4 regions of the Kitasatospora sp. NPDC028961 genome follow, and region 3 is predicted to be linked to each of the others. Evidence: riboswitches for the same ligand, from Rfam matches in the RefSeq annotation. Region 3 holds a riboswitch; each other region holds the start of a gene.
What was found. A riboswitch is a leader RNA that binds a small molecule or an ion and turns the genes downstream of it on or off. The one in region 3 is predicted to bind cyclic di-AMP.
Positions count from the first base shown of each region.

Region 1 (7,006 bases), on a different contig from region 3:
GGGCGGGCGGGACGGCGGAGGACTGGGTGGCGCCCCGGCCCGCCGGATCCACCGCGATGTACGGGGTCTCCCCCGGCATCGCGTAGTGCAGCCGGCTGCGGGCCTGCGCCTTGACGTACTCCGGGTCCTGCCAGCGGGTCTTCTCCCGGCGCAGCTGCTCGACCTGTTGCCGGGCGTGCTCGGCCTTCGCCCGCTGGGCGGAGATCTCGGAACGCTGGGAGATGAACTGCCTGGTCGGGTAGGCCAGGATCGCGACCAGGGAGCAGAGCACCAGGACGAGGACGGTCGCCCGGCTCGTGAAGCGAGGCCGGGCGGCAAAGCCCGGGATCCTCCAGCCTGCCATCTCCCGTGTCCCCTCCTGATCGCGACGGTGCCCCGCCGTCCACCCTACGGGGTGAACGGCGGGGCACCGGTCAGGCTTGCGCTACTGGGCGCGATCGGCCCTCGTGACGGGCCCGGGCCGACGACTGCTCGGCCGCGCGGCTACTACTCGGCGGAGCGGAAGCGCGGGAACGCGCCGCGGCCGGCGTACTCGGCCGCGTCGTCGAGGATCTCCTCGATGCGCAGCAGCTGGTTGTACTTGGCGACGCGCTCGGAGCGGGCCGGGGCGCCGGTCTTGATCTGGCCGCAGTTGGTGGCGACGGCGAGGTCGGCGATGGTGACGTCCTCGGTCTCACCGGAGCGGTGCGACATCATGCAGCGGTAGCCGTTGCGCTGGGCCAGCTCGACGGCGTCCAGGGTCTCGGTCAGCGAGCCGATCTGGTTCACCTTGACCAGCAGCGCGTTGGCGGTGCCGGTCTCGATGCCCTTGGCCAGGCGGGCCGGGTTGGTGACGAACAGGTCGTCGCCGACCAGCTGGACCTTGTCGCCCAGCTTGACGGTCATGGCCTTCCAGCCGTCCCAGTCCGACTCGTCCAGCGGGTCCTCGATGGAGACCAGCGGGTACGCGGCGACGAGCTCGGCGTAGTACTCGATGAGCTCGGCAGCGGAGAGCGCCTTGCCCTCGAACTGGTAGGCACCGTCCTGGTAGAACTCGGAGGCGGCGACGTCCAGGGCGAGCGCGATGTCCCGGCCGGGCACGTAACCGGCCTTCTGGATGGCCTCGGTGATGAGGTCCAGGGCCTCGCGGTTGCTGTCCAGGTTCGGCGCGAAGCCGCCCTCGTCGCCGAGGCCGGTGGACAGGCCGCGCTCCTTCAGCACGCCCTTGAGGGTGTGGTAGACCTCGACGCCCCAGCGGACGGCCTCGGAGAAGGACTCCGCGCCGATCGGAGCGATCATGAACTCCTGGATGTCGACGTTGGAGTCCGCGTGCGAGCCACCGTTGAGGATGTTCATCATCGGGACGGGCAGGACGTGGGCGTTCGGGCCGCCCAGGTAGCGGAACAGCGGCAGGTCGCTGGCCTCGGAGGCGGCGTGCGCCACGGCGAGGGAGACGCCCAGGATCGCGTTGGCGCCGAGCGAGGACTTGTCCGGCGTGGCGTCCAGGTCGAGCATGGCCTGGTCGATCAGGCGCTGCTCGGTGGCGTCGTAGCCGACCAGCTCGGGGCCGATCTGCTCGATGACGGCCAGGACGGCCTTCTCCACGCCCTTGCCGAAGTAGCGGTTCTTGTCACCGTCGCGAAGCTCCAGCGCCTCGAAGGCACCGGTGGAGGCACCCGACGGGACAGCGGCACGGCCGGTGCTGCCGTCGTCGAGGCCGACCTCGACCTCGACCGTGGGGTTGCCACGCGAGTCGAGAATCTCACGGGCTACGACGACATCGATGGACGGCACGAGGCATCTCCTAGCGGAAGCAGGTTCGGCTGACGATGGGTGCTGTCGGCCGGATGGTTGCGGAGTCGTTACGACCAGAGCCTAACCGCACGGGCTCCCGGGACCACGTCGACCTCGGTCCCGTCTCAGCGTGTGGCCGGGCTACCCACCGGTAGTTCACCTGGTTGTCCCACGAAATGCGGCCGGATGCGGACGAAGGGGGCCGAACCGGCCCCCTTCGTGGCGTCACCGCACGGGGAGTCACCACACGGGCGGTCAGCCGAGGTCGAGCTGCTGGCCCGGGAGGATCAGGTTGGGGTCGGTGCCGACGGTGCCGCGGTTGCCGTCGTACAGCGTCTGCCAGCCGCCCTCGACGCCCTGGGCGGCGGCGATCGTCGACAGGGTGTCACCGGACTGGACGGTGTAGCCGTGCCCGGTGCGCTGCTGGGCGGCGGGAGCGGCCGCGGCCGGGGCGCCGTGGGCGGCGGCGGGGCGGCTGTCCTGGCCCGCGTACCCGCTCGTCTGCTGGGCGGCCTGCTGACCGGCGTACTGCTGGTAGACGCTCTGGTGGCTGGTCCAGTACCAGGCGCCGTCGCTCTGGTACCAGAAGACCTTCGCGTCGGCGTCCCAGCCGGGCTGGCCGGCGAAGCCCGGAGCCCGGTCGTCCTGCTGGGCGGGCTGCTGGGCGGCGGGCTTCGGGGCCTGCTGCTGGGCCGGCTTCTGGGCGGGCTTCTGCGCCGGCTTCGGCGCGGGCTTCGACTGGGCCGGCTTGGCGGCGGCCGTCGGCTCGGCGTCCGAGGAGGTGTCGACCGAGGCCGCGGCCCCGCCCTTGGCCAGGCCCGCCTTCTGGGAGCAGACCGGCCAGGCGCCCGGCCCCTGCGAGGCGAGGACCTTCTCGGCGACCGAGATCTGCTGCGCCCGGCTGGCCTGGTGGGCCTGCGGCGCGTACGAGGTGCCGCCGAACGCCTTCCAGGTGCTGGAGGTGAACTGGAGGCCGCCGTAGAAGCCGTTGCCGGTGTTGATGCCCCAGTTGCCGCCGCTCTCGCACTGGGCGACCGCGTCCCAGGTCGAGGCCGGGGCGGCCGAGGCGCCGGTGGCGGTGAGGAGCGGCAGGGCGAGTCCGACGCCGGCCACGCCGGCAACGGCGATGGCCTTCTCGGTCTGGGTGCGACGACGGTGACGGCCGGTTCCGACGAAGAGCATGGGGAAGTCCCTCTCCGCACGCCTGCGAGGTGAGCTGTCGGGTTCGGACCGGGAGGTGGCCCGGCCGCACGACGCGGACGCCTTCTGCCCGCGCGGGCGGCTTCACCCCAAGCCGTGGGGGACGGCAACAAACCTGGTTCCCCCGCCCCTGCCCAAGGGTTCTGGTCGGTTTCCCGTAACGCGGCGGGCAGGATTCGGCGTTCCGCGCACGAGGTCCGCAGCTGCGAACTCCAGGGAGGGTAGACAGATCCTCACATCAATAACAAGCTCATATCGCAGGTATCACACATAAATTACGGCGCGTGGCCGATCGCCTACCAACGACAGGGCTATGTCCGGTTTGATGCTGATTCATACCCGCTGCGAAGGCGTGTCGGCGACACCCCGTCAGCGTGTCGAGGTCTCGGCGCGACGAGATCGAGACACCGCCGGGGGTCGCCGGACGGATTTGCTCAGAGCCCGTCCACCGGTACCGCGGAGGGCTTCTCGGGGGTGAATTCCACCGGGAGATCGCGCAGTCCACGCATGATCAGGCCACCGCGCCAGCGGAGCTCCTCCGGGTTGGCGGCGAGTCGCAGATCGGGCAACCGGGTGAGCAGGGTGGTGAGCGCCGCGCGCCCCTCCAACCGGGCCAGCGGAGCACCGATGCAGTAGTGGATGCCGTGCCCGAAGCCGAGGTGCGGGTTGTCCGTCCGGGCCAGGTCGAGGGTGTTCTCGTCGGCGAACCGCGCCGGGTCCCGGTCCGCCGCCGCGAGCACCACCAGCACCGGATCGCCGACCGGGATGTCCACGCCGCCGATGGTCAGCGGGCTGGTCGCGAACCGCCAGGTGGCGAGCTCCACCGGACCGTCGTAGCGCAGGAGTTCCTCGATACCGGTCTCCAGCAGCGCGGTCTCGCCGCGGGCGATCGAGTCCTGGAGCAGCGCCCGCTGCCCGGGGTTGCGCAGCAGGGCGTAGGTGCCGTTGCCGATCAGGTTCACGGTCGTCTCGAACCCGGCGAAAAGGAGGATGAAGGCCATCGCCGCGGCCTCGTTCTCGGTCAGGTGCTCACCGTGGTCGCTGGCCCGGATCAGCCCCGAGATGAGGTCGTCGCCGGGATCGGCCCGCTTGCGGTGGATCAGCTCCGCCAGGTAGGCGCGCATCCGCTTGACGGCGCGTCCCACCCCGCCGCGCTGCCCGCTGCCGTGGCGGATCATCATGCCCGCCCAGTCCCGGAAGTCGTCCTGGTCCTCGGCCGGCACGCCGAGCAGGTCGCAGATCGCGTAGATCGGCAGCGGGAAGGCGAACTCGTGGATCAGGTCCGCGGAGCCGCGCTCCGCGAAGCCGTCGATCAGCCGGTCGGTGAGCTGCTGCACCCGGGGCTCGAACTCCGCCACCCGGCGCGGTGTGAACGCCTTCGAGACCAGCCGGCGCAGCCGGGTGTGGTCCGGCGGGTCGATGTTCAGCAGGTGGGTCATCAGATTGGCCTGGCGCTCGCCGGGGATGCCGACCCGGCCGCTGCGGTGGGCGTGCCCGCTGTGATGGGCCGGGTTCTTCGAGAGCCGGCTGTCGGCGAGCGCCTGCCGGGCGTCCGCGTACCTGGTCACCAGCCAGGCCTCGACCCCGCTCGGCAGGGTGGTGCGATGCACCGGTTCGTGCTCCCGCAGCCACGCGTACGCCGGGTACGGGTCGGCGGCGAACTCCCAGGTGAAGAGCGGCGGGCGGGCTGAATCGGGCTGAACTGGCATGTGTCGACCGTATCCGGTGGGGAACCCCGGCGCGGCAGGCGTGAGCCTGGTCACCTGAGGGGTAATCCCTGTTGCGGAGGGTCAGGACCTGCCTACGATCCTCCGCAAGCAAAATGCGTGGGCGCCGGTGCGGAGCCGCCCACAGGGAGGAGCGCACCATGCGGGTCACCGGGGCAGTCGTGGTCATCGCCGTACTCGCCGGCGGGTCGGGAGCCGGCCTCGCCCGCCGGTTCACCGCTGCGGGCGCCTCCGGCGTCCTCATCGCCGACCAGCAGGTCGGCATCGCCGAGGACCTCGCCACCGAACTCGACCGGCCGGGCTGCCCGGTCGTCGGCGTCTGCGGCGACATCCGCCGCCCGAGCGACATCGCCGCCCTGGTCGACACCACCGAGAAGCACCTCGGCCCGATCGACCTGTTCTGCGTCGCCGGGCCGGGCGGCGAGCGCGTCGTCTCCCTCGCCGAGCTGCCGGACCACCTCGACCTGGAGCGGCTGGCCGAACTGCTCGCCCTGGTCGGCGAGGCGATCGCCGAGGTCGTCGACGAGGTGGTCCCGGTGCAGCGCCGGGCGGTGGAGGACGTGGCGGCGGTCTGACGGGGGCGCGGCGGGTCGCGGTGCGGGCGCCGTGCCCGGGCGGCGGTCGCGGTGCGGGCGTGCCCGGGCGGCGGTCGCGGTGCGGGCGTGCCCGGGCGGGGCCGCTCGGGGCTACTCGGGCTTGAGCCCTTCGGCGGCGCGCACGGCGTCCCGGTAGCCGCGGGCGGCCGCCCGGAGCGCGGCGTCCACGTCCACCCCCGCGTCGAACGCCCGCTGCGCCACCGCGAGCAGCAGCCGGCCCGCCGACTCCGCCGTGAGCTCCGCGGGCAGCTCGTAGGCCGCGTCCGGCACACCGGTGAAGCCCGCCCGGCGCACCCGGGACACCAGCTTCGCCGCGTACGCCAGCGCGGGAAGACCGGCCGGCACGCCGTCCAGCACCGACTCGCGCTCCGACTTCTCGGCGGCCTTCAGCGCCTCCCAGTTCGCCTCCACCTCAGCGGCGCCCTCGGCCTCGACGTCCCCGAAGACGTGCGGGTGGCGGTACATCAGCTTCTCGACGATGTCACCGGCCACGTCGTCGATGGAGAACGCGTCGGTGGGGTGCTCCTCGGCGATCCGGGAGTGGAAGAAGACCTGGAGCAGGACGTCGCCCAGCTCCTCCCGGAGCGTGTCGCGGTCCCCCTCCTCGATCGCCTCGACCAGCTCGAAGGACTCCTCCACCAGGTACTTCACCAGGCTGGCGTGGGTCTGCTCGGCGTCCCAGGGGCAGCCGCCGGGCGAGCGAAGGCGGTCCATCACCGAGACCAGGTCCAGCAGCCGCGCGCCCGGCAGGTCGTACGAACCGGGCAGCACCTCGATCTCGGGCACCTCGCCCGCGTGCTCGACCGCGAGGCGCGCCAGCGCGTCGGTGAGCCCCGGGTCGCCGTCCGGGCTGCCCAGCCAGACCGTCGGCCCCGAGGCGGCCGGCTGTCCGGTCAGCAGCCGGGCGAGCGTGGGCGCCGAACCGGGCGCCACCACCTCCACCTCGACCCCCGCCTGCCGCACCGCCGGCAGCTGCGGGTGCGCGGCGTCCCCGGCGAGCACCCGCCCGGCCGACCGCAGCGCCTCCCAGGCGGGCCAGGCCAGCAGGCCGGGAGCCACCCGGTGGGTGGTGGTGAGCAGGATCAGCTTGGCGCCCGGAAGATTCGTCACACCCCGAACCTACCCGGCCCCGGTGAGCCCCCGCCTCCACGTTCCGCCCGGCCAGGGGGACGGCGGGGCAGGTGCCGGTCAGGCCGCGTACCGGGTATCGCCCGGCCCGGGGGCGGGTGCCGGTCAGGGTCCGGCACCGCACTCCGCCCGACCCCGAGGCGACGGCTGGCCCGTGCACCGGCCGCGCCCCACCACCCGCCGCCTGACCCGGAAGACGACGTCGGGGTGTGTGCCGGCCCACCGCCCCGCTCCGCCTGATCCCCCCGATCCCCCCGATCCGCCCGATACAGAGGGGCAGCGGCAGAACCGGGTGCCGGTCCGGCCCCGCCCCCACGCTCGAAGGACGGCGGCAGGCCGGTGGCCGCCACCCGTCCCGTGCGGCGGCAGGGGCGCGTACCGGGCGCGGGGCGTGGAGTGGGAAGTCGGCCGGTCCGACTTCCTGTGCTCGTCGGGCCTGAGGGTCAGCCGGCCAGCCAGGGCGGGGTGTCGGGGAGGAGGGCGACCCGGTCGGCGTTCCAGGTGCCGTAGCGGGGGTTGACGCGCAGGTGGAGGGCGGCTTCACCCAGGGCGAGGCGGACGGTGTGGTCGCCCGCCGGGGTG
Region 1 is NZ_JBVHVO010000015.1:44,848-51,853, forward strand. It holds gene ACZ4UX_RS24080 (FtsB family cell division protein) at 1-343, opposite strand, end outside; gene eno (phosphopyruvate hydratase) at 487-1,773, opposite strand; gene ACZ4UX_RS24090 (transglycosylase family protein) at 2,029-2,955, opposite strand; cyclic di-AMP (ydaO/yuaA leader) riboswitch at 2,961-3,133, opposite strand; gene ACZ4UX_RS24095 (cytochrome P450 family protein) at 3,408-4,682, opposite strand; gene ACZ4UX_RS24100 (SDR family NAD(P)-dependent oxidoreductase) at 4,841-5,275, shown strand; gene ACZ4UX_RS24105 (nucleoside triphosphate pyrophosphohydrolase) at 5,387-6,406, opposite strand; gene ACZ4UX_RS24110 (SurA N-terminal domain-containing protein) at 6,868-7,006, opposite strand, start outside.
Region 1: another riboswitch for cyclic di-AMP. It lies ahead of ACZ4UX_RS24090 (transglycosylase family protein); the one in region 3 lies ahead of ACZ4UX_RS28030 (M23 family metallopeptidase).

Region 2 (7,006 bases), on a different contig from region 3:
GAGCGTGACGACCAGGGGTACGGCCGACGGCCGTACCCCGCTGGCGAGGATCGGAGCCGAGGACGTGGTGGACGCAGCGCAGGAGCCCGCCGGGCCGCAGGGGCGGCAGCCCGCTGTGGACGCGCAGGCACCGGACGCGGTCGAGGCCGCCGCGCCCGGCACCGGCGCCCCCGCCGAGGAGGTCGACGGCGAGGAGGCCGGCGGCTCCGGCGGTGAGGAGCCGGCGGCAGCCCGCGCGGCCGAGAAGCTCGACCGGCCGCTGCCCGAGGGGGTGCGCCGGCGTGTGGTGGGCCTCGCCGCCGACGCGCTCGGCGGGCTGCCGGTCGCGGAGCTGCCGCAGACGCTGCGCCCGTACGCCAAGTTCACCCCGGCGCGCCGGGCCAAGTACGCCGCCACCGCGCTCGCCGCGGCGCTGGAGTCCGAGCCGGCGTTCCGGGTGCGGATAGCGGAGCGGCTGCGGCTCGGGCAGCCGGACCTGGTCCGGGCGCTGGAGTCGGGCAGCGTGCCGGGCGCCGCCGATCCGATGGACGTGGCGGCCGCCGCCTACCTGGTCCGGTCGGCGGGCTGGAGCCGGCTGGTCGTCGAGGCCGGCGAGGAGGCCGAGCGGGCCGGTGCCGAGGGCGCGGCGGCCGAGGCGGCCCGGCTGGCCGAGAAGCTGCAGGCGGAGCTGGCCGAGGTGCGCGCGGCCGCCCGGGCGGACCTGGACCGGCAGCGGGCCGAGTCGGAGGACGTCCGCAAGGAGGTGGAGTCGCTGCGCAAGAAGGTGCGTTCGCTGGAGAGCGACACCCGGCGGGCCCAGGCCGAGACGCGCCGGGTCACCGGGGAGCTGGAGGCCCTGAAGGCGCAGACGGGCGTCGAGCGCGGCGCCGCCGAGAGCGAGGCGCGGCGGCTGCGGCACCGGATCTCCGAGCTGGAGAACGCCGCCGAGCAGGGCCGCCGTTCGGCCCGCGAGGGGCGCAGCGTCGAGGACATGCGGCTGCGGCTGCTGCTGGACACCGTGCTGCAGTCGGCGCAGGGGCTCCAGCGGGAGCTGGCCCTGCCGGTCTCCCAGATCCGCCCGGCCGACCTGGTCGAGGCGGTGGTGCCGGGTTCGGCCTCGCCGCACGACGTGGCGCGGCGCGGGCTGGCCGAGGACGACCCGGCGCTGCTGGACCAGCTGCTGGCGATCCCGCAGGTCCACCTGGTGGTGGACGGCTACAACGTGACCAAGACCGGCTACCCGGCGCTCCCGCTGGAGCAGCAGCGGATCCGGCTGCTGGGCGGGCTGGCGATGCTGGCCCAGCGCACGCAGGCGGAGGTGACCTGCGTGTTCGACGGCCAGGACCTCGACGTGCCGGTGATCCTGGCGCCGCCGCGCGGGGTCCGGGTGCGGTTCAGCCGGACCGGGGAGACCGCCGACGAACTGATCCGCCGCCTGGTGCGGGCCGAGCCGCAGGGCCGGCCGGTGGTGGTGGTCTCCACCGACCGGGAGGTCGCGGAGGGCGTGCGGAAGGCGGGCGCGCGCCCTGTAGCCTCGGTGCTGCTGCTGAACCGACTGGCCCGGCCCTGACCTCGGCCGGGGGCCGGCCGGCAGGAGATGACGCCTGGTCAGCGCCCGGTTTGCGGGGATGTGTGGATCCCGTGAAGTCATGGCGGGGAGCGGGAGTTCACGCCATCGGGGGAGTGGCGCAAAGCGTGGATCTTCACTAGGGTCTGGCGTCAAACCTATTTTCCGGATTCTCACTCGTTCGGGTGAGTCCGTTGGAAGAAGGAGCCGGTCACTTGGCCACCCACCGCCGTCCCAAGCAGTCGAGCCGTGCACGGGTCACCGTGCTGACCGCTGCCGCTGCGACCGCGGTCGCCCTCTCGGCCCAGGTCAGCGCTCACGCCGCGCCCAGCCCGTCCCCCAAGAAGGAGGACGTGAAGGCGCAGGTCGACCAGCTGCAGGAGGAGGCCGAGCAGGCCACCGAGAAGTTCAACGGTGCCAAGGAGCGGGCGGACCAGCTGCGCAAGCAGGCGGACCAGCTCCAGGACCAGGTGGCTCGCGGCCAGGACCAGATGACCCAGCTTCAGGGCGGGCTGGCCGAGGTGGCGGCCGAGCAGTACCGGACCGGCGGCATCGACCCGTCCGTCCAGCTGATGCTCGCCTCCGACCCGTCCGGCTACCTGGACAAGGCCGCCAGCGTCCAGCAGGCCAGCTCCAGCCAGACCGAGGCGCTCAAGGGCCTGCAGGACCAGCAGCGCCGGCTGGACCAGCAGAAGGCCGAGGCGGCCGCCGTCCTCGCCTCGCTGGACAGCACGACCAAGGACCTGAACCAGTCCAAGGCCGAGGTCAACAAGAAGCTCAAGGAAGCCCAGGATCTGCTGAACTCGCTCAGCGCCGCCGACCGGGCCGCGCTGAAGGCCGCCCAGCAGCAGGCCGACCGGGCCTCGCGCGGCAGCGAGCGCACCGACCTGAGCAGCCTGCCGCAGGGCAGCGGCTTCGCCGGGCAGGCCGTCGCCAACGCGATGAGCAAGCAGGGTTCGCCGTACGTCTGGAGCGCGGTCGGCCCGAACTCCTTCGACTGCTCCGGTCTGATGGTCTGGTCGTACGCGAAGGCCGGCGTCTCGCTGCCGCGCACCTCGCAGGCGCAGGCCAACTACGGCTCGAAGGTGGCCTCGCTGGCCGACGCCCAGCCGGGCGACCTCATCATCTACCGCCCGGACCGCAGCCACGTCGGGATGTACATCGGCAACGGGATGGTGGTCCACGCGCCGCACACCGGTGACGTGGTGAAGGTGATGAAGGCCGACGCGATGCCGATCAACGCGATCCGCCGGGTCTGACGGACCGACATGCCCACGGGCCGGGATCCGGCCCTGTGATCCGCGCCACCCCCGGAACCGGGGGTGGCGTCGGTGTCTGCGGCCGCATCATGACAAACGATCAGCTCCATGTGGGCGCGTGATCACACCCGGTCATATTCACAAATGAACTTGGATATTCTTCCGGCATTTTTCTGACAAGGATTTGAACGGATCACGGTTCTGTTACTAGGGTCATGCCTCGAACCACCGCACAGTCGATCACCCAGCAGGGGTGGCGGCGGAGGTTTACCGCCGAGTTCGTGAAGCAGCGGGGCAGAGCATCTGCCCGTCGGGGAGTCCAGTAGTCGGGGGCGCTGTGGAACGGAGCCGGGGAACCATGTTCCTCCGGGGTGAATCGGCGCCAGGTCGACCGTCGTGCGGTCGGTGAGGCGTCGTAGGGCACGCTTCCGGCCCGAACCCGTCAGCTCACCCGGTAGGCGGACGTAGGAAGAAGGAGTCCGCCTTCGTGGCGTCCCATCGTCGTCCCAAGCCCGCCGGCCGCGCCCGGGTCTCGATTCTGACCGGTGTCGCTGCTGCGGCGGTCGCGCTCTCCGCGCAGTCCGGCGCCCACGCCGACCCGACGCCGACCAAGGATCAGGTCAAGGAGCAGATCGACCAGCTCAACGAGCAGGCCGAGCAGGCCACCGAGAAGCTCAACGGCGCCCAGGCCAAGCAGCAGGAGCTGCAGAAGCAGGTCGGTGAGCTGCAGGACAAGGTGGCCCGTCAGCAGGCCGCGGTGACCGAGGCCCAGGGCGGTCTCGCCGAGATCGCCGGCGAGCAGTACCGCAACGGCGGCATATCGCCGACCGTGCAGCTGATGCTCTCGTCCAGCCCGGACAGCTTCCTCAGCCAGGCCGGTGCCATCAACCAGGCCGGCAGCACGCAGTCCGGCGCGCTGAAGGACCTCCAGGAGCAGCAGCGCAGGCTCGACCAGGACCGCAACGAGGCCCAGGGCAAGCTCGGCGAGCTCGAAGCCACCACCCAGCAGCTGAAGGCCTCCAAGGAGGAGGTCCAGGGCAAGCTGGCCAAGGCCCAGGACCTGTACAACTCGCTGTCCGAGCAGGAGCGCCAGGCGATGCGCGCGGCCGAGGAGAAGGCCGCCGCCGAGGCAAAGGCCAAGGCGGACGCCGCCAAGGCCGAGGCCAAGTCCAAGGCGGATGCCGACCGCGCCTCCCGCGACAACACCCGCGACCAGCTGCCCGCCCCGTCCTCGCCGGCCGCCAAGCCCGCGGCCGCCGCGCCGTCCGCGCCCGCCGCCAACGGCTCGCGCGCCGCCGCCGCGATCGCCGCCGCGGAGAGCAAGCTGGGCGCCCCGTACGTCTACGGCGCGGCCGGTCCGAGCTCCTTCGACTGCTCCGGCCTGACCAGCTGGGCCTACGCCCAGGCGGACGTGTCGCTGCCGCGCACCTCGCAGTCCCAGGCCACCGCCGGTACCAACGTGGGCACCAACATCGCCAACGCCCAGCCCGGCGACCTGATCATCTACCGTGCGGACCGCAGCCACGTCGCGCTCTACGTGGGCGGCGGCCAGGTCATCCACGCGCCGAAGCCCGGCGCGAACGTCCGGTACGAGACCGCCAGCATGCTGCCGATCTCGGCCATCGTGCGCGTCTGATCCGACGTCTGCTCCCGCAGGCCCGGTCTCCCCTCGCGGGAGGCCGGGCCTGCGGCTTTCATGCCGGACCGTGCTGATGTCCGATTGCGGGTCAAATATTCGGGTTGGGAGGGGTTTGGACTCGCTCGCCCGGACTCGCTAACGTCTGCCACCGGACTCCCGCTCGACAGCCGCCCGCACCGGTGCGGCGGCGGGGCCGGGTCGCAGGATCGGAGTTACCGTCGTATGGCCGTGCACCGCCGTTCCCCCCTGCCGGGCGCGTTCGCCCGTGCGCTGGTGCTGACCGCCGCGGCCACCACCGCGCTGGGGGTGGCCACGGGGGGTGCCGCCCAGGCCGCCCCGGGCACGCCGGACGGGCCGTCGAACCGCAAGGACGTCAAGGCGCAGGTGGAACAGCTGTACGACGAGGCCGAGCAGGCCTCGGAGAAGTACAACGCCGCCCTGGACGTCCAGCAGCGCCTCCAGCACGAGACCGGCACGCTCCAGCAGCAGGTCGCCGTCGCCCAGGGCGAGCTCAACGAGCTCCGCGGCGACCTCGCCACCGTGGCCGGCGCCGAGTACCGGGGCGGCGGGATGGCGCAGACCGTCCAGCTGATGCTCTCCACCGACCCGGAGGGCTACCTCTCCAAGGCCCGCAGCCTGGACCAGGCCGCCGAGCGGCAGAACGAGACGCTGCACGAGGTGGTGGCCCGTCAGCGCCGGCTCGACCAGCGCCGGACGGAGGCCTCGATGAAGCTCTCCGAGCTGGAGGAGACCCGCCGGGCCCTGGCCGAGAGCAAGCAGCAGATCCAGCAGCGGCTGGCCAAGGCGCAGCGGCTGCTCAACAGCCTGGGGGCGGGCGAGCGGGCCCGGATGGTGGCCCAGGACGCCCGCGAGGCCGAGCAGCGGGCCACCCGCGGCACCGACCGCCTCGACCTGGGCACGGCCCCGCCCGCCTCCGAACGCGGCGCGGCCGCGCTGGCCGCCGCCGTGCGGATGATCGGTTCGCCCTATGTGTACGGATCCGCCGGGCCCCGCGCGTTCGACTGTTCCGGTCTGATGTACTGGAGCTGGCGGCAGGCCGGAGTGACCCTGCCGCGCACCTCGCAGGCCCAGGCGTACGCCGGCCGGCGGGTCAGCATCTCCGACGCGCGACCGGGAGACCTGGTGATCTTCTACCGGGACAGGCACCACGTCGGCATGTACGCCGGCGGCGGGGTGATCGTGCACGCCCCCTACCCGGGCGCCAAGGTCCGCTACGAGAGCGTCAACGCGATGCCCGTCGCGGAGGTGATCCGGCTCTGAGCCGGCCCGTCCCGACCCCTCCCGCCGATGCCGTGACACGCCGCCGCGCACTGTCCCGGCGCGGGGCCCTGCTGCTCGCGGCGGGCGGACTGGCCCAGCTGTCGCTGCCCCGGGCGGCTCCGGCGGCCTCCGTGGCCGCGGTGGCGGACCAGCGGGCCGAGGTGGCCGCGCTGCTGGCCGAGCGGGCCCGGACGCTGACCGCCGGACCGTCCGCGCCCCCGGTGGAGGCGGCCTACCGCAACCTCGTGCTCGGTCCGGCCGGTCGGCCGGACCGGCTTACCGCCACCGCCGAACTGACCGTCCGGGTGACCGGCTACGACGCCTACCCGGTGGTCCACCCGCGCCGGCTGGAGCTGTGGCGGACCGGCGGAGGCTGGCGGGTCGAACGCGAGGACGGCCCGGACGGGCCGGCGCCGCTCTGGGACTTCGGGACCGTCCGGGCGGCGGCCGGCGCGCACTGCCTGGTGCTCGGCCTGGCCGACGGCCCGGACCCGGCACAGCTCACGGCCGTGGCCGACCGGGCCGTCCCGGCCGTCACCGCGCTCTGGGGCACCGCCTGGCCGGGCCGGCTGCTCCTGGAGCTGCCCGCCACCGAGGAGCAGTTCGGCCGGCTGCTGGACGCCGACCCGGCGGGCTGGACCGGCATGGTGGCGGTCACCACCGCGGCGCCCGGCGCCCCCCGGCACACCCCGGCCGACCGGGTGCTGGTCAACCCCGGGGCCTACCGGGGGCTCAGCGACTTCGGCCGCCAGGTGGTGATCACCCACGAGGCCGTGCATGTGGCGACCCGGGCCGACACCCGGGCCTGGACGCCGCTCTGGCTCTCCGAGGGCGTCGCCGACTGGACCGGCTACCGGGACTCCGGCCGCTCCCCCCGGCAGGTCGCCCCCGAGCTGGCCCGGGACGTCGCCGCCGGCCGGGTGCCCTCGGCGCTCCCCGCCGACCGGGACTTCACCGCCGGGGCCGACGGCATCGCCCAGGCCTACGAGCAGGCCTGGCTGGCCTGCGACCTGATCGCCCGCCGCTTCGGGCCGGACCGGCTGGTCGGCTACTACCGGGCGGTCGGCGCGGCGGGCGCGGGCGCGGGCCGGGAGGAGCAGTCGGACCGCGTCCTGCGGGACGAGCTGGGCCTCGGACTGGCCGAGTTCACCGCGCTCTGGGTCACCGAGGTCCGCCGCCTGGCGGCCTAGCGCCGCCGCTGGGCCGGCGGCCGGTCGATGCCGTCCAGCAGGTCCTGCTCGTACGCGATCCCCGGGCGCACCGGGTAGCCGTTCGCCGACA
Region 2 is NZ_JBVHVO010000003.1:214,874-221,879, reverse strand. It holds gene ACZ4UX_RS08450 (NYN domain-containing protein) at 5-1,549, shown strand; gene ACZ4UX_RS08445 (C40 family peptidase) at 1,762-2,805, shown strand; cyclic di-AMP (ydaO/yuaA leader) riboswitch at 3,129-3,282, shown strand; gene ACZ4UX_RS08440 (C40 family peptidase) at 3,293-4,441, shown strand; gene ACZ4UX_RS08435 (C40 family peptidase) at 4,667-5,725, shown strand; gene ACZ4UX_RS08430 (hypothetical protein) at 5,758-6,915, shown strand; gene ACZ4UX_RS08425 (glycosyltransferase 87 family protein) at 6,912-7,006, opposite strand, start outside.
Region 2: another riboswitch for cyclic di-AMP. It lies ahead of ACZ4UX_RS08440 (C40 family peptidase); the one in region 3 lies ahead of ACZ4UX_RS28030 (M23 family metallopeptidase).

Region 3 (7,006 bases):
CCAACACCGAAGGTGAACAGCGTGATGGCGAAGGCGAACCCGGCGAGGGCCACCGGCACCGCGGTGAGGGTGAAGCCGAGCTCCCGGTAGTAGTAGGACGAGAACGGCGCCCGCCAGGCGTACGGCGGCTCCTCGGTGCGCCGTACCGCGTCGTCGCGGTCGTACTCGCTGCGCTGCGTGCTGAGGCTGCTGCTCATGGCCCTCGGGTCCTTCTCGGTGGCGTGCCGGGCTGACGTCACAACCCTGTCAAAGGCCGGGCCGGGCGGACATCCGGCTCCCCCGTGAAGCGGGCCGGGGGTTAACCCCCCGCCCGGGGCCACTCGTGGGCGAGGAGCGAGTACTGGAAGGAGTCGCGCCAGCGGCCGCGCAGGTGCACGTCGTGCCGGATCCGGCCCTCCAGGCGGAAGCCGGCCCGGATGAGCACCCGGACCGAGGCCGTGTTCTCCACGTCCACCCGGGCGACCAGCCGGTGCAGCCCGAGCGGGCCGAAGGCGAAGTCGCAGAGCAGCCCGGTGATCTCGCCCGCGTAGCCGTTGCCCCAGGTGTCGGGGCGCAGCGCGTAGCCGAGGTCGGCGCTGCGGTGGCCGCCGAGCGTGAGGGCGGCGTTGCCGATCGGGACGGCGCAGGACGGGGCGTCCGCGTCAGCGCGGCGGGTGACGGCCAGCCGGTAGACCGTCCGCTCGTCCTGCTGCGCCTCCTCCAGGTACTGCTCGATCTGGTCGGCGCAGTCCTCGCGGTCACGCGGCTCGAACGGGAGGTAGCGGGTGGCCTCCCGGTCGCCGAACACCGCGTACAGGGCGTCGACGTCGGCGGCGCTGTGGTGGAACTCGCGGATGGCCAGGCGGGGGCCGGTGAGTCGGACGGGGACCATGCCTGCCGACCCTACCCGGGCTTTCCGGTTACCTTACGTGACATGGAAGAAGAAGACCTGCGGCTCGCCCCGCGCACCAAAGCCGCCGAACTGCTCGCCTGGGCGCAGGCGCACGGCCACCCGCCGGTGGCCGAGGCGCCGGTGCGGGCGGTGCTGGCGCTGCTGGAGCTGGGTGAGGGCAGGATGCGTGACGGCTGGCCGGAGCTGACCTCGGACGCCGTGGAACAACTGCTGTACGAGCGGCTCTACCTGTACGTCCAGCCCGAGCCGGAGCAGGACCCGCTGGCGTACGGCGCCGCGGTGCGGCTGCTGATCGACCACCAGCGGGCGGCGAAGCGGCTGAACGCCAAGCGGCAGGAGCGGCTGCACGCAGAGGCCGAGTGGCAGGGCGAGGTGGCTGCCGGGCTGCTGCGCCGCGCCGACCTGGTGACCTGGCCCCGGCTGTACACGCTGCTGCTGCACGCGGACGGGGTGGACCCGGCCGACGGGGCGGCGGTCCGGGCCTGGCTGGAGGCGTTCCGGGAGCTGGCGCCGGAGGACCGGGCGGCCGCCTACGAGCGGCTGGAGGCGGCGGGCGCGCTGGACCCGGTGGACGACGGGGGCTGGGACGGCGCCCGGCCGCTCAGCGTCGGGATGGCCACCGACGGTGCCCGGCGGCTGCTGGAGCAGGGGCTGATGCGGCGCAGCTACCGCAACCTGGAGGAGCTCACCGCGCAGGGTCGGCCGATGCCCGACGAGCTGGCCGGGGACTTCGGGGCGTTCGAGGAGGCCGCCGTCGAGGCCGCGCTGGACCTCTTCGGCGAGTGGACGGTGCCGGGGCTGCCGCGGCTGCTGGTGGAGGAGTTCCCGGAGCTGGCCCCGGAGCCGGGCCAGGAGGAGATCGACGCGTACCTGGCGCAGCTGCCCGGGGCACCCGGCGAGGCGGAGGACGCCGGGGAGTACGGGGACGACGAGCCCGGGGACGACTACGGGGACGAGTACGGGGACGAGCCCGGGCACGGGCACGGGTCCGCCGACCGGCCGGACGGGGCCGGCGCGGCCGCCGGGGCCTGAGACGCGACGGTGCCCCGGCCGTCGTGACGACGACCGGGGCACCGCGGCGGGCTGTCAGAAGGTGACGCCGGTCAGGGCGTCACGCCGCGCTGCTCGAACCAGCTCTCCGGGTCGACCGGGGCACCGCCGCCGGGCCGGACCTCCAGGTGCAGGTGCGGGCCGGTGACGTTGCCGGTGGCCCCCACCTTGCCGAGCTGCTGGCCGGGGACGACCTTGCCGGAGCCCTTGATGATCGAGGAGAGGTGGCAGTACCAGATCTCGGTGCCGTCGGGCAGCGTCTCGACGATCCGGTAGCCGTACGACCCGGCCCAGCCGGCCGAGGTGATGGTGCCCTGGCCGACCGCGTAGACCGGGGTGCCGGTGTCGGCGGCGAAGTCCAGGCCGGTGTGCAGGTGGGCCCAGTAGGAGGCGCTCTGGCCGTAGTGGGCCGAGAGGTGGTAGTCGCGCACCGGCAGCTCGATGGCGGCGAGCTTGGCCTTCTCGGCCTCCTCGGCGGCCCGCTTGGCCTCCTGCTGCTGGGCCGCGCGCTTGACCTCGGCCTCCTTGGCGGCCTGCAGGCGGGCGCCCTCCTCGGCGGCGGTGCGCTGGCTGTCGGCCTGCTGCTGGATCCGGGCGGCGAGCGCGAGGCCCGGGTCCGCGGCGAGCGCGACCGGGGTCTCGTCGGGGACCTCGACGGCGGGGGCGGCGGCCGGGGTGGCGGAGGCGAAGCCGGTCGCACCGAGGGTGGCGGCCACGGCGGTGACGCCGAGCAGCGGGGCGGTGCCGCGGGTCTGACGGGGCATCCGGTGCCGGTTGCTGTCGGGGGCCTGCGGCCCGGTCTCGGCGCCGGACCCGCCGAACTCGCCCGGGTGGGCGGGCGGCCAGGGGTGGTCGAGCAGCTGGGTGCCGGCGGGGGAGCCGGGCAGGTGTGCCGGAGAGTGCGACGACGCCACGGAGGCGCGCTCCTTTCCTTCCTTCGCGCCTACCGGGTTAGCTGACGGGTTCGGAGCAGGAAGGTCTCCTACGGCTGGGCCTGGGCCCGGCCGATTCACCCCAAGGAACATGGTTCCCCGGCTCCCTGGCCTGCCCGGAGGCCGGCCGGCGGGATTAGGCGACGGCGCACGGTGCCGTCTGGGTACGGCGTTACGAACCGCGCTGCGTTATCAAACGTTAATCCTAGGAGCCTCTGATTCCAAGCCGTCCGTTCGGGACAGCCGGATACTACCCGGACGGTACGTGACCTGATGGGCGATTTGGGCGGATCGACGGCACCTGACACTACCGAACGTGAGGGGACGTCAACGAACGGTCCCCCACTTGAGTACTCCTACTCATGTGCGGCGCTCCCGGCGCGGCCATCCTGGCGCCATGAACGCACCGATGCAGTCACGCACCACGGCCGCGTATCACCTCCAGGCCGTCCTCTCCTTCGCCCTCTCCGGCGGCGCCCTCGCCGTCGGCATCGCCTATCTGCCGGTCGGCGGCTGGACCCGCGCCTTCCTCGCGGTCGGCCTGCTCTACACCGTCACCTCCGCCTTCACCCTGGCCAAGGTGATCCGGGACCGGCAGGAGACCAACGAGATCGTCACCCGGGTGGACCAGGCGCGGCTGGAGAAGCTGCTCGCCGAGCACGACCCGTTCAAGGTGGAGGGGGTCTGAGCCGCGGCACCGGGGCCACCCCGGGGTCCGGCCGGTCGAGGGCTTGACGGCTAAGGCTATTAGCCTTAGCTTTATGGCTATCAGCGCAACGCCGACAGCCCGTCCCCGCAGACCGAGGAGGCCCCCATGCCCGGCACCTTCACCCCCAGCACCCAGTACCTCGACCTCCCCGGCGGCCGGCTGGCCTTCGACGACACCGAGCAGGGCGACGGCGCCCCCCTCGTCCTGCTCCCCGGGATGCTCGACAGCCGCGCCGCGTACCGGCACCTGCGCCCGCTGCTGGTGGCCGCGGGCCACCGGGTGATCACCCTGGACCTGCGCGGCTTCGGCGAGTCCTCGATCGCCTGGGACGACTACACGCCGGCCGCGATCGCCACCGACGTCCTCGCCCTGCTGGACCACCTCGGCATCGACCGCGCCACGCTGGTCGGCAACTCCTACGCCGGTGCGACGGTGGTCAAGGTGGCCGGGGACGCGCCGGAGCGGGTCGCCGGGATCGTCCTGGTGGACGCCTTCGTCGAGAACCCGCCGCCGAACGCGCTGCAGCGCGTGATGTTCGGCGTGATGGGCGTCCTGCTGGTGCACTCGCCCGCGTTCTGGGGCCTCTACCACCGCAAGATGGCGTACCCCGGTCCCAAGCCGGCCGACTTCGACGCCTACGTGGACGGACTGGTCGCCGCGATGCGCACGCCGGGCCGCAAGCAGGCCACCCGGGGCTACGTGCGCGGGGACTCCGCGCCGAACGGCTGGACCGCCGCCGTGAGCTGCCCGGCGCTGGTCCTGATGGGCACCAAGGACCCCGACTTCCCGAACCCCGAGCTGGTCGCCGACCGGCAGGCCGCCGCGCTGAACGGCCGCAGGGTGATGATCGAGGGCTCCGGGCACTACCCGATGACCGACCGGCCGCAGGCCACCGCCGACGCCCTGCTGCCCTTCCTCGCCGAGCTGGCCTGAGCCCGCCCTTCCGCGCCGGGCCGGCCCGAGCCCGCCCGCTTCCTCGACCACGGAGACCGCACCATGCCCCGAGTCGGACTGACCCCCGAGCAGGTCGTCGACCACGCCCTCGCCCTCATCGACGAACAGGGCCCCGAGGCCCTCACCCTGGCCGCCGTCGCCGGACGGGCCCAGGTGGCCACCCCCTCGCTGTACAAGCACGTCAGCGGCGGACTCGCCGAGCTGCGCCGGCTGATCGCCGTCCGGGTCACCGAGGAACTCGCCGACCGGCTCGCCGAGGCCGCCCTCGGCCGCGGCGGGGATGACGCCGTCGCCGCCGTCCTGCGGGCCTACCACGGCTACGCCACCGAGTACCCGCACCGGTACGCCGCGCTGCCGCAGGCCCCGCAGCCGGACGACGACCTGGCCAGGGCGGGCGGCCGGCTGGTCGGGGTGATCCTCGCGGTGCTCCGCGGCTACGGGCTGGAGGGCTCCGAGGCCGTCCACGCCGCCCGGACCGTCCGCTCGGTCGCCCACGGCTTCGCCTCGCTGTCGATCGGCGGCGGGTTCCAGCTCGCCGAGAACCTCTCCGACACCCAGGACCGCCTGATCACCCTCCTCACCGGCGGCCTCCGGAACTGGCCCGGGGCCTGAACCCCGCCCCCTCCACCCCCGCCGCACCCGGCGCACCCCGCGCGGCGGGCCGGCCGGACCACGGCGGACCACCCGGTCGGAGCGGCCGGAAAGGGCACGGCCGGCGCCCGCACCCCGGCACCGGTGCGCCGTCCGGGTCACCCTTCACCGGCATCGGAAATGAGGTATGAAGAATTGGGTGCCCGACAAGGCGACGGAAAGGCCGGGAAATCCCATGGACCTGACCTCACCGTGGCTTCCCCCCTCCGAGGACGAGAGCCGGGCCCCGCGCAGCAGCCCCACCGCGCGCAGCGCGATGCGCTGTGTCCGGTTACTGCTCGGCTGCACCACCGCCGCCGAACTCCTCGGGACCGTGCTCGCCGAAGGCCCGGGCTGGATCACCGGTGAGGGCTCCGCGCTCTACCTGCTGGACAGCGCCGGGATGCTCCGGCTCACCGCCTCGCACGGCCTGCCCGACTGGGTCCACGAGCGCTACGGCGTCATCGATCCGGCGAGCGAGCTGCCCGCCGCGATGGCCCTGCGACTTCGCCGCCCGTACCTGCTCAGTCCGGAGCGCACCAGCGTCGACTACCCCAACCGCAATGCCGGTATGGGCACCGGAATGGTCGCGCTGATCGCCCTGCCGATGATCGTCGACGAACGGCCGATCGGCGTGCTCGCCCTCGCCCTCGCCCACCGGGGCACCGTCCCCCGCCGCGATCTGGACGTGCTGGAGACGCTCGGCGACGCCTGCGCCCACCGGCTCGCCCATCTGCTCGACAGCGCGCGGGCGGGGGCCCGCCCGGCCGGGACGGCCCACCCGGGGCCCGGCGGCGAGGCCGGTACGGACGGGCGGTCCGCCGCACTGGCCCACCCGATGCTCTCGCTCGCCGTCCGGTCCGCCGGGCACGGCGCCTTCGAGCGCGATCTGGTGACCGGCGAGACCTTCTGGGACGCCACCGCCTACCGGCTGGTCGACCGCCCCGTGCCGCCCGACGGCCCGCCCACCGCACCCGACCTGGACGGGCTGGTCCACCCCGAGGACCTCCCGGACGTTCAGGCCGCCCTCGCCGAGGCACTCGCCACCGGCGGCCCGTACCGGATCGAGTACCGGGTGCCGCGGCGCGACGGCGGGGTGATCCGGATCGAGGAGACCGGCGAGGTGATGCTGGACGTGCACCGCCGGCCGGTCCGGGTCGCCGGGCTGCTGGCCGACCGGGACCGCGCGGGCGCCCCCGCGGAGGAGGCGGCCGGCGGCGGAGCGGGCGGCGGCGCCCCGGCGGTCGGCGCCCGCTCGGCGCTGCTGCTGGCGCTCACCCGCGCGCTGTCCCGCGCGGTCACCGTCCGGGACGTGACCACCGCGGTGACCGACGTCGCCCGGCCGGCGTTCGGCGCCGCCAGCATCGTGCTCGACCTGGTCGACGAGGGCCGGCTGCTGCCCGTCTCGCACACCGTGTACGGCGGCCCGCGCCGGACCGAGCTGACCCGGCTGGCCGACCTCTCCGAGGGCGTGATGCAGCACTCGCTGGCCCGCTCCGCCCCGCTGTTCAGCGAGCCCGCCACCACCCGGCCGGGCGGCGGCGGGCCACTGACCCCGGCGTCCTGGGCGGTGCTGCCGCTGGTCGCCTCCGGGCGGCAGGTCGGCTCCTGCCTGATCACCTTCTCCACCGAACGGGTCTTCGGCCGCGAGGACCGCACCCTCTACTCCGCCTTCGCCGGCATCCTGGCGCAGTCCCTGGAGCGCGCCCGGCTCTACGACACCCACCACCACCGGGCCACCGAGCTGCAGCGCGCCATGCTGCCGCGCACCCTGCCCCGGCTGCCCGGGATCGCCAGCGCCGCGCGCTACCTGCCCAGCACCGAGGGCATGCAGATCGG
Region 3 is NZ_JBVHVO010000022.1:22,607-29,612, forward strand. It holds gene ACZ4UX_RS28015 (sensor domain-containing protein) at 1-197, opposite strand, end outside; gene ACZ4UX_RS28020 (GNAT family N-acetyltransferase) at 299-871, opposite strand; gene ACZ4UX_RS28025 (hypothetical protein) at 914-1,924, shown strand; gene ACZ4UX_RS28030 (M23 family metallopeptidase) at 1,996-2,856, opposite strand; cyclic di-AMP (ydaO/yuaA leader) riboswitch at 2,869-3,027, opposite strand; gene ACZ4UX_RS28035 (YiaA/YiaB family inner membrane protein) at 3,272-3,562, shown strand; gene ACZ4UX_RS28040 (alpha/beta fold hydrolase) at 3,689-4,516, shown strand; gene ACZ4UX_RS28045 (TetR/AcrR family transcriptional regulator) at 4,580-5,149, shown strand; gene ACZ4UX_RS28050 (SpoIIE family protein phosphatase) at 5,364-7,006, shown strand, end outside.

Region 4 (7,006 bases), on a different contig from region 3:
CCGACCGGCACGAGTGGTTCCAGCGCGCCCTGCGCGAGGGCCCGTCCTCCCCGCTGCGCGAGCGCTACCACTTCCGCCCCGGCAAGGGCGAGAACGGCGAGCTGCCGCCCAACGACTGGGAGTCCATCTTCGGCGGCCCGGCCTGGACCCGCACCGAGAACCCCGACGGCACCCCCGGTGACTGGTACCTGCACCTGTTCGCGCCCGAGCAGCCCGACTTCAACTGGGAGAACGGGGCCGTCGCCGACGAGTTCCGCTCGATCCTGCGGTTCTGGCTGGACATGGGCGTCGACGGATTCCGGATCGATGTCGCCCACGGCCTGGTCAAGGCCCCCGGCCTGCCCGACATCGGCGGCGGCGACCAGCTGAGGCTGCTCGGCAACGACGTCATGCCGTTCTTCGACCAGGACGGCGTGCACGAGATCTACCGCAGCTGGCGGAAGATCCTCGACGAGTACCCGGGGCAGCGGATCGGCGTCGCCGAGGCGTGGACCCCGACCGTCGAGCGCACCGCCAACTACGTGCGCCCCGACGAGCTGCACCAGGCCTTCAACTTCCAGTACCTGGGCACCTCCTGGGACGCCGCCGAGCTGCGCTCGGTGATCGACCTGTCGCTCGACTCGATGCGCCCGGTCGACGCCCCCGCCACCTGGGTGCTCTCGAACCACGACGTCACCCGGCACAGCACCCGGTTCGCCAACCCGCCGGGCCTGGGCACCCAGATCCGCACCCCCGGCGACCGCGCGCTCGGCCTGCGCCGGGCCCGCGCCGCCACCCTGCTGATGCTCGCGCTGCCCGGCTCGGCGTACGTCTACCAGGGCGAGGAGCTCGGCCTGCCGGACGTCACCGACCTGCCCGACGAGGTCCGCCAGGACCCGTCCTTCTTCCGCAAGGCCGGCCAGGACGGCTACCGCGACGGCTGCCGGGTGCCGATCCCGTGGTCCGGCACCGAGGCCCCGTACGGCTTCGGCCCGACCCCCGGCGGCCCCAGCTGGCTGCCGCAGCCGGCCGAGTGGGCCGGGCTCAGCGTCGAGGCGCAGACCGGTGACCCGACGTCGACCCTGGAGCTCTACCGCAGCGCGCTGGCCATCCGCCGGGAGCAGTCCGGGCTGGGCGCCGGCACCGGGGTCGAGTGGCTGGCGAGCCCCGAGGGCACCCTGGTCTTCCGTCGCGGCTCCTTCGTCTGCACGGTGAACACCACCGCCGAGCCGGTGCGGATACCCGCGCCGGGCCGGCTGCTGCTGTCCTCCGCGGACGCCGCGCCGGAGGCCGCCGACGCCGGCGGCGAAGCGGTTCTCGGACCGGACAGCACCGACTGGTGGGCGGTCTGACGTGGTTGCAATAGGCTCTGGGACCGTGACTACGGCGCGACTATCAGACATCGCGGCGCAGGCGGGGGTCAGCGAAGCCACCGTCTCCCGCGTACTCAACGGCAAGGCGAACGTTTCCGCCGCCACCCGGCAGACCGTGCTGGCGGCGCTGGACGTGCTCGGCTACGAGCGGCCGACCAGGCTGCGCCAGCGCAGTGCGGGACTGATCGGGCTGATCACCCCGGAACTGAGCAACCCGATCTTCCCCGCGCTGGCCCAGGTGATCGAGCAGGTGCTGAGCCGGCACGGGTACACCCCGGTGCTCTGCACCCAGACGCCCGGCGGCTCCACCGAGGACGAACTGGTGGAGATGCTGGTCGACCGGGGCGTGGCGGGCATCGTGTTCGTCTCCGGCCTGCACGCGGACACCACCGCCGACCACGACCGGTACGCCCGGCTGACCGGCCGGCAGGTGCCGTTCGTCCTGATCAACGGCTTCAGCGAGAAGATCGACGCGCCGTTCATCTCGCCGGACGACCGGGCCGCGATGTGGATGGCCGTCCAGCACCTGGCCGAGCTCGGCCACGAGCGGATCGGCCTCGCGGTCGGGCAGAAGCGGTACGTCCCGGTGCTGCGGAAGATCGAGGGCTTCACGGCGGCCCTGCGGGAGGTCCTCGGCCGGACCGAGGAACAGGCCCGGGAGCTCGTCCACCACACGCTGTTCAGCGTGGAGGGCGGGCACGCGGCGGCCGGCGCACTGCTCGACAAGGGCTGTACGGCGATCGTCTGCGGCAGCGACATGATGGCGCTCGGGGCGATCCGCGCGGTGCGCCAGCGGGGGCTGTCCGTTCCGCAGGACGTCTCGGTGGTCGGGTTCGACGACTCGCCGCTGATAGCTTTCACCGAGCCGCCGCTGACCACCATCCGCCAGCCGGTCGAGGCGATGGCCACCGCCGCCGTCGACGCCCTGCTGGAGGAGGTCGGCGCGAACGCCGCCCAGCGCGGTGAGTTCATGTTCCAGCCGGAGCTGGTGATGCGCGGTTCCACGGGCGCCTGCGCCCGCTGAGACGACGACCGGGGCCCCGGAGGACGATCCAGTCCTCCGGGGCCCCGTCCTGTCCGCCCTCAGCCCTCCTGCGCGGTCGGGCGCTGCTGCCCGGTCCGCTGCCCGTCGGCGGCCTCGCCGGTCCGGCTCTCGGTGCGCCGCCCCCGGGCGAGGTAGTCGCGCAGGATCAGCTCCACCGCGTCCTGCGGGTTCCTGGTGCCGGAGAGCATCATCGCGTCGATCGCGAGATTGGCGTCGAGCGTGACGGTGACCTGGGCCATGTGACTCCTCCTCGGGTGCGGAGAAGCAGCATGCCCGCCGGGCCCGGGTTTGGCCATGCCCGGGCCCGCGCCGTCCCGCGCGCGGGCGTGCCGGAGCCCCCGGGGAGGAGCGACCAGACTCCCCCCGGGGGCTGCGGCGGACGGTGCGGACCGCGTGCGGACCGCGCGCGGGATCAGACCCGGCCGGCGAAGTCCGGGGCCCAGTTGGCGATGGTCTGGGTCCGCACGCCCACGCTCGGGTTGGCGGCCTCGACGTACTTGCCGTCGCCGATGTAGAGCGCGACGTGGTAGACGCCCGAGTCCTGGCCGTTGTTGGACCAGAACAGCAGGTCGCCGGCCTTGAGGGCGTCCAGCGAGACGTGGGTGCTGGCGGCGGCCTGGTCGGCGGCGACCCGCGGGACGGAGACGCCCGCGGCGCGCAGCGCGGCCTGGGTCAGGCCGGAGCAGTCCCAACCGCCGTTGCCGGTACCGCCGTAGACGTAGGCCTGGCCGACCTTCGACTGGGCGAAGGAGACCGCGGCGGCCATGCTGCCCGTGGCGGCCTGGGCCGGCGCCTGGGCGGCGGGCTTGGCGGCCGGAGCCTGGGTCTGCGCGGCCGGCTTGGTGGCGGTCGCGGTGGAGCCGTCGGCCTTGCCGGTGGCGCCCGAGGAGCGGTTGAACCAGTCGAAGCCCTGGCCGGACTCGTCCGAGGCCCGGGTCTTCGCGCGGTCGCCCAGGCTCAGGTGCTGGCCCGGGTAGATGACGTGCGGGCCGTCGCCGAGGGTGCCGCGGTTGAGCTCGTAGAGCCGCTCCCAGCCGCCCTGGACGTTGTTCTTGTCGGCGATCGAGGAGAGCCAGTCGCCCGCGACCACGGTGTAGTCGGAGGAGGCCTGCGCGTCCTGGCGGTACTGCTGCCAGTTCCGGCCCTGCGACTGCTGGGCGGAGTCGGCGGTGGCCGGGGCCTCGGCGGCCTTCGGGGCGGCCTTGGGCGCGGCCGGCTTGGCGGCGGGGGCGGGGGTCTGCGCCGGGGCCGGGGTGGCCTTCGGGGCGGCCGGCTTGGCGGCGGTCGCGGTGTCGACGGCGGCCGGGGTGCCGCCCTTGGTCAGACCGGCCTGGACGGAGCAGACGGGCCAGGCGCCGGGGCCCTGGACGGCGAGCACCTTCTCGGCGACCGCGATCTGCTGGTCCTTGGTGGCGAGGTCGGCACGCGCGGCGTAGCTGGTGCCGCCGAACGCCGCCCAGGTGGAGTTGGTGAACTGGAGGCCGCCGTAGAAACCGTTGCCGGTGTTGATGCTCCAGTTGCCGGTGCTCTCGCACTGGGCGACCTTGTCCCAGGTGGCGACCGAGGCGGCCGAGGCGGAGCCGGCGGTGAGGCAGGGGATGGTGAGGCCGATACCGACGACGCCGAGGGTGGCGATCGCTCGGCGGGTGCGGCCGGACAGGCGGGTGCCGTTGGTGGGCAGCATGGTGACGCGGTCCTCTCCCACGCCTGCGAGGTGAGCTGTCGGATTCGGGCTGGAGTTGCCCGGCCGCGCTGTGGACGCGGCTTCACCCCTAGCCCCGAACCGGTACGAACCGGTCCCGGGCGACTTACCTGTGGTTCCCCCGCTCCTGCCGTGGTGCGTTCTGCGCTGCCAGCGCACCCGACGGCAGGACTCGGCGTTGCGGGTGGGCTGGGTCCGTGTGGCCACGAACGGGGAGCACGTTAAGCAGACTTAAGTTCAAACCGCAAACATGTGTGACGGTCATCACAGTTTATGAAGAGCGTGCTGAATGGCTGTCCACCATGATCAGAAATGACCGATTTCGAGCAACGCCCGTCGGAGTCACGGCAACTGCCTATGCTTCAGGGCATCAGGACCGACGCGGCCGTCTGGGGGGAGGGCTTCGCAGCGATGGCCATGGACGAGGGTCCGGAGGCCGGTGCGCCGGCCGAGCGGCCACGTGGGACGCACCGCCGGGCAAAACACCGCAGAGCGGACATCCCGCCCGCCGAGCCCCGAACTCCCCTGCCCCGGCGGACGATGCTGCGCTGGCTCGCCGTCGGCACGGTCTTCGCGGCGGTCGGCGGCGAGGCGCTGCGGCGCTCCCTGGACGGCCGCTCCGCGCCCGTCGCCGCCCCGGAGGACCCCGCCACGGAGCCGGGAGCGGCCGACCCGGCCGCGGCGCACCGGCACGGCGCCGCGTCGCCCTCCGGGACGCCCGGGGGCGCCACCGACGGCGCCCCCGCCGAGGGGGCGGCCGCGCCCGGGCAGCCCACCGCCGGAGCCGCCCCCGCGCCCACCCCCGACCAGGGCGGCCGCCCGTGGTCGGACCAGGCCGGCTGGGGCGGCCGGGTACCCGGACCGCAGAGCGCCGTCCGGATCACCGACCGGGTGCTGCTCGACACCGACGCCGCGATCGGCTCGCTGCTGGTCGAGCCGGGCGGTGCGCTCACCTTCGCCGCCGACCGCAGCCTCACCCTCGCCGCCGCGGGCAACGTCGAGATCCGCGGCACCCTCGCGCTCGCCCCCGAGGGCGCCGCCGTGCACACCGTGCGCTTCCCCGCCGTCGACGAGCGGCGCTTCCGGGGGGACGGCATGAAGGTGGTCGACACCGACGTCGGCCTCTGGGTCACCGGCGCCGGGTACCTGCGGCTGGACGGCGCGGCCAAGACCGCCTGGGTGCGAGCCGACCGGGCACTCGCGGCGGGCGACACCACCGTCAGCCTGGCCGCGTCGCCCACCGGTTGGCTGCCCGGCGACGAACTGGCCGTCACCCCGACCGGTCCGCCCGGCGAGGACGGCTTCTCCACCCGCTACGACCTCGCCGTCGTCCGGTCCGTCAGCGGATCCACCGTCACCCTGGAGGCGCCGCTGACGTACGCGCACCCCCGGGTGGCCGCCGGAGGGGGCGTCACGGTCGGCGCCGAGGTGCTCAACCTGACCCGCAGCGTGCGGATCGAGGGCACCGCCGAGGGCCGCGCCCACGTCCACCTCACCACCTCCCGCCGGGCCGACCTGCGGCACGCGGCGCTGCGCTGGGTCGGCCCGCGCACCGACACCGCGGAGTCCTGGAAGGGCCCGGACGGCAGCGCCCCGGTGACCGCCCCGGTGCTCGGCCGGTACGGGCTGCACTTCCACATGCTGGGCGACACCACCCGGGGCACCGTCGTCGAGGGCCTGGTGGTCCGCGACGCGGGGAGCCACGCCTTCGTCCCGCACGCCAGCCACGGCATCACCTTCCGCAGCTGCATCAGCCACGACACCTGGGAGGACGCCTACTGGTGGGACGGCCCGCCGGACACCCGCACCCCGCAGCAGCCCTCCGACGACATCGTCTACGAGTCCTGCGTCGCCTCCCGCACGCGGCTGGAGCCCAACCCGCGGGCCTACCGGCTGACCGGCTTCAACCTCGGCGCCGGCACCGGCGGCAAGGCGCTGGACTGCGTGGCCGTCGGCGTCCAGGGGGCCGACGGTGCCTCCGGCTTCGAGTGGCCGGAGAACAGCGAGGGGGTCTGGACGTTCCGGCGCTGCCTGGCCCACAACAACCTGCGGGACGGCATCTTCGTCTGGCTGAACGCCCAGCAGCACCACGTGGTCACCGAGTTCGCGGCCTACCACAACGGCGGGTGGGGCATCGAGCACGGCGCGTACCTCAACGACTTCGACTACACCGCGAGCGTGCTGTACGGCAACGGCGGCGGGGGAGTGGCGCTGCACTCGCTCGGCCGGGACAAGGGGACCGTCTTCGACGGCCTGCTGATCGACGCCGCCGGGCAGAGCGACTACGGCGTCTCCACCGCGCGCCACGAACTCGCCGGGGAGGCGGTCACCTTCAGCCGCAGCCGGTTCACCGGCCACCGCCGGGCCGGGATCGCCTTCCGGGCCACCCCGGACGGCAAGCCGGACGACATCCTCGTCCTGGACTGCGAGTTCGACGGCAACGAGCTCTGGATGGACCCGGAGTCCGCGCCGCCGAAGAACATCCTGCTGCGCCGGGCGGGGCAGTCCGAGGTGCTCCAGGTGCGCAAGGCGGACGGTGGCGGCGGGCGGTCGCCGTGGAACGCCACCGGCGTGCCGGTGGCCGCCTTCGCCGCGCAGTCCCGGCCGGTGCAGCTGCCGGCGCTGCGGCTCAAGGACGCGGCGGCGGCCACCGGCCGGGTGGATGGGCGGACCTGAGGCGGGCCTGAGGCCGGGTCCCGCACCGACGCGCCGCGGACCGGTACGCCGCGGACCGGTACGGCGCGGGCCCGTACGGAGAGGGCCGGTGCGGCGGGGACACGGACGGCGGGGGGTACGGCGAGGGCCCGGAGCGGGCGCGCTCCGGGCCCTTCGGCGCTCGTGGTCCGCTACTCGGCGGCGGCCTCCCCGGCCTCCTGGGCAGCGGCCTCCTCGGCGGCGGCCTGCGCG
Region 4 is NZ_JBVHVO010000028.1:14,988-21,993, reverse strand. It holds gene ACZ4UX_RS30900 (glycoside hydrolase family 13 protein) at 1-1,331, shown strand, start outside; gene ACZ4UX_RS30895 (LacI family DNA-binding transcriptional regulator) at 1,357-2,376, shown strand; gene ACZ4UX_RS30890 (hypothetical protein) at 2,436-2,636, opposite strand; gene ACZ4UX_RS30885 (transglycosylase family protein) at 2,810-4,102, opposite strand; cyclic di-AMP (ydaO/yuaA leader) riboswitch at 4,089-4,213, opposite strand; gene ACZ4UX_RS30880 (DNA polymerase III subunit gamma/tau domain-containing protein) at 4,640-6,775, shown strand; gene ACZ4UX_RS30875 (sirohydrochlorin chelatase family protein) at 6,946-7,006, opposite strand, start outside.
Region 4: another riboswitch for cyclic di-AMP. It lies ahead of ACZ4UX_RS30885 (transglycosylase family protein); the one in region 3 lies ahead of ACZ4UX_RS28030 (M23 family metallopeptidase).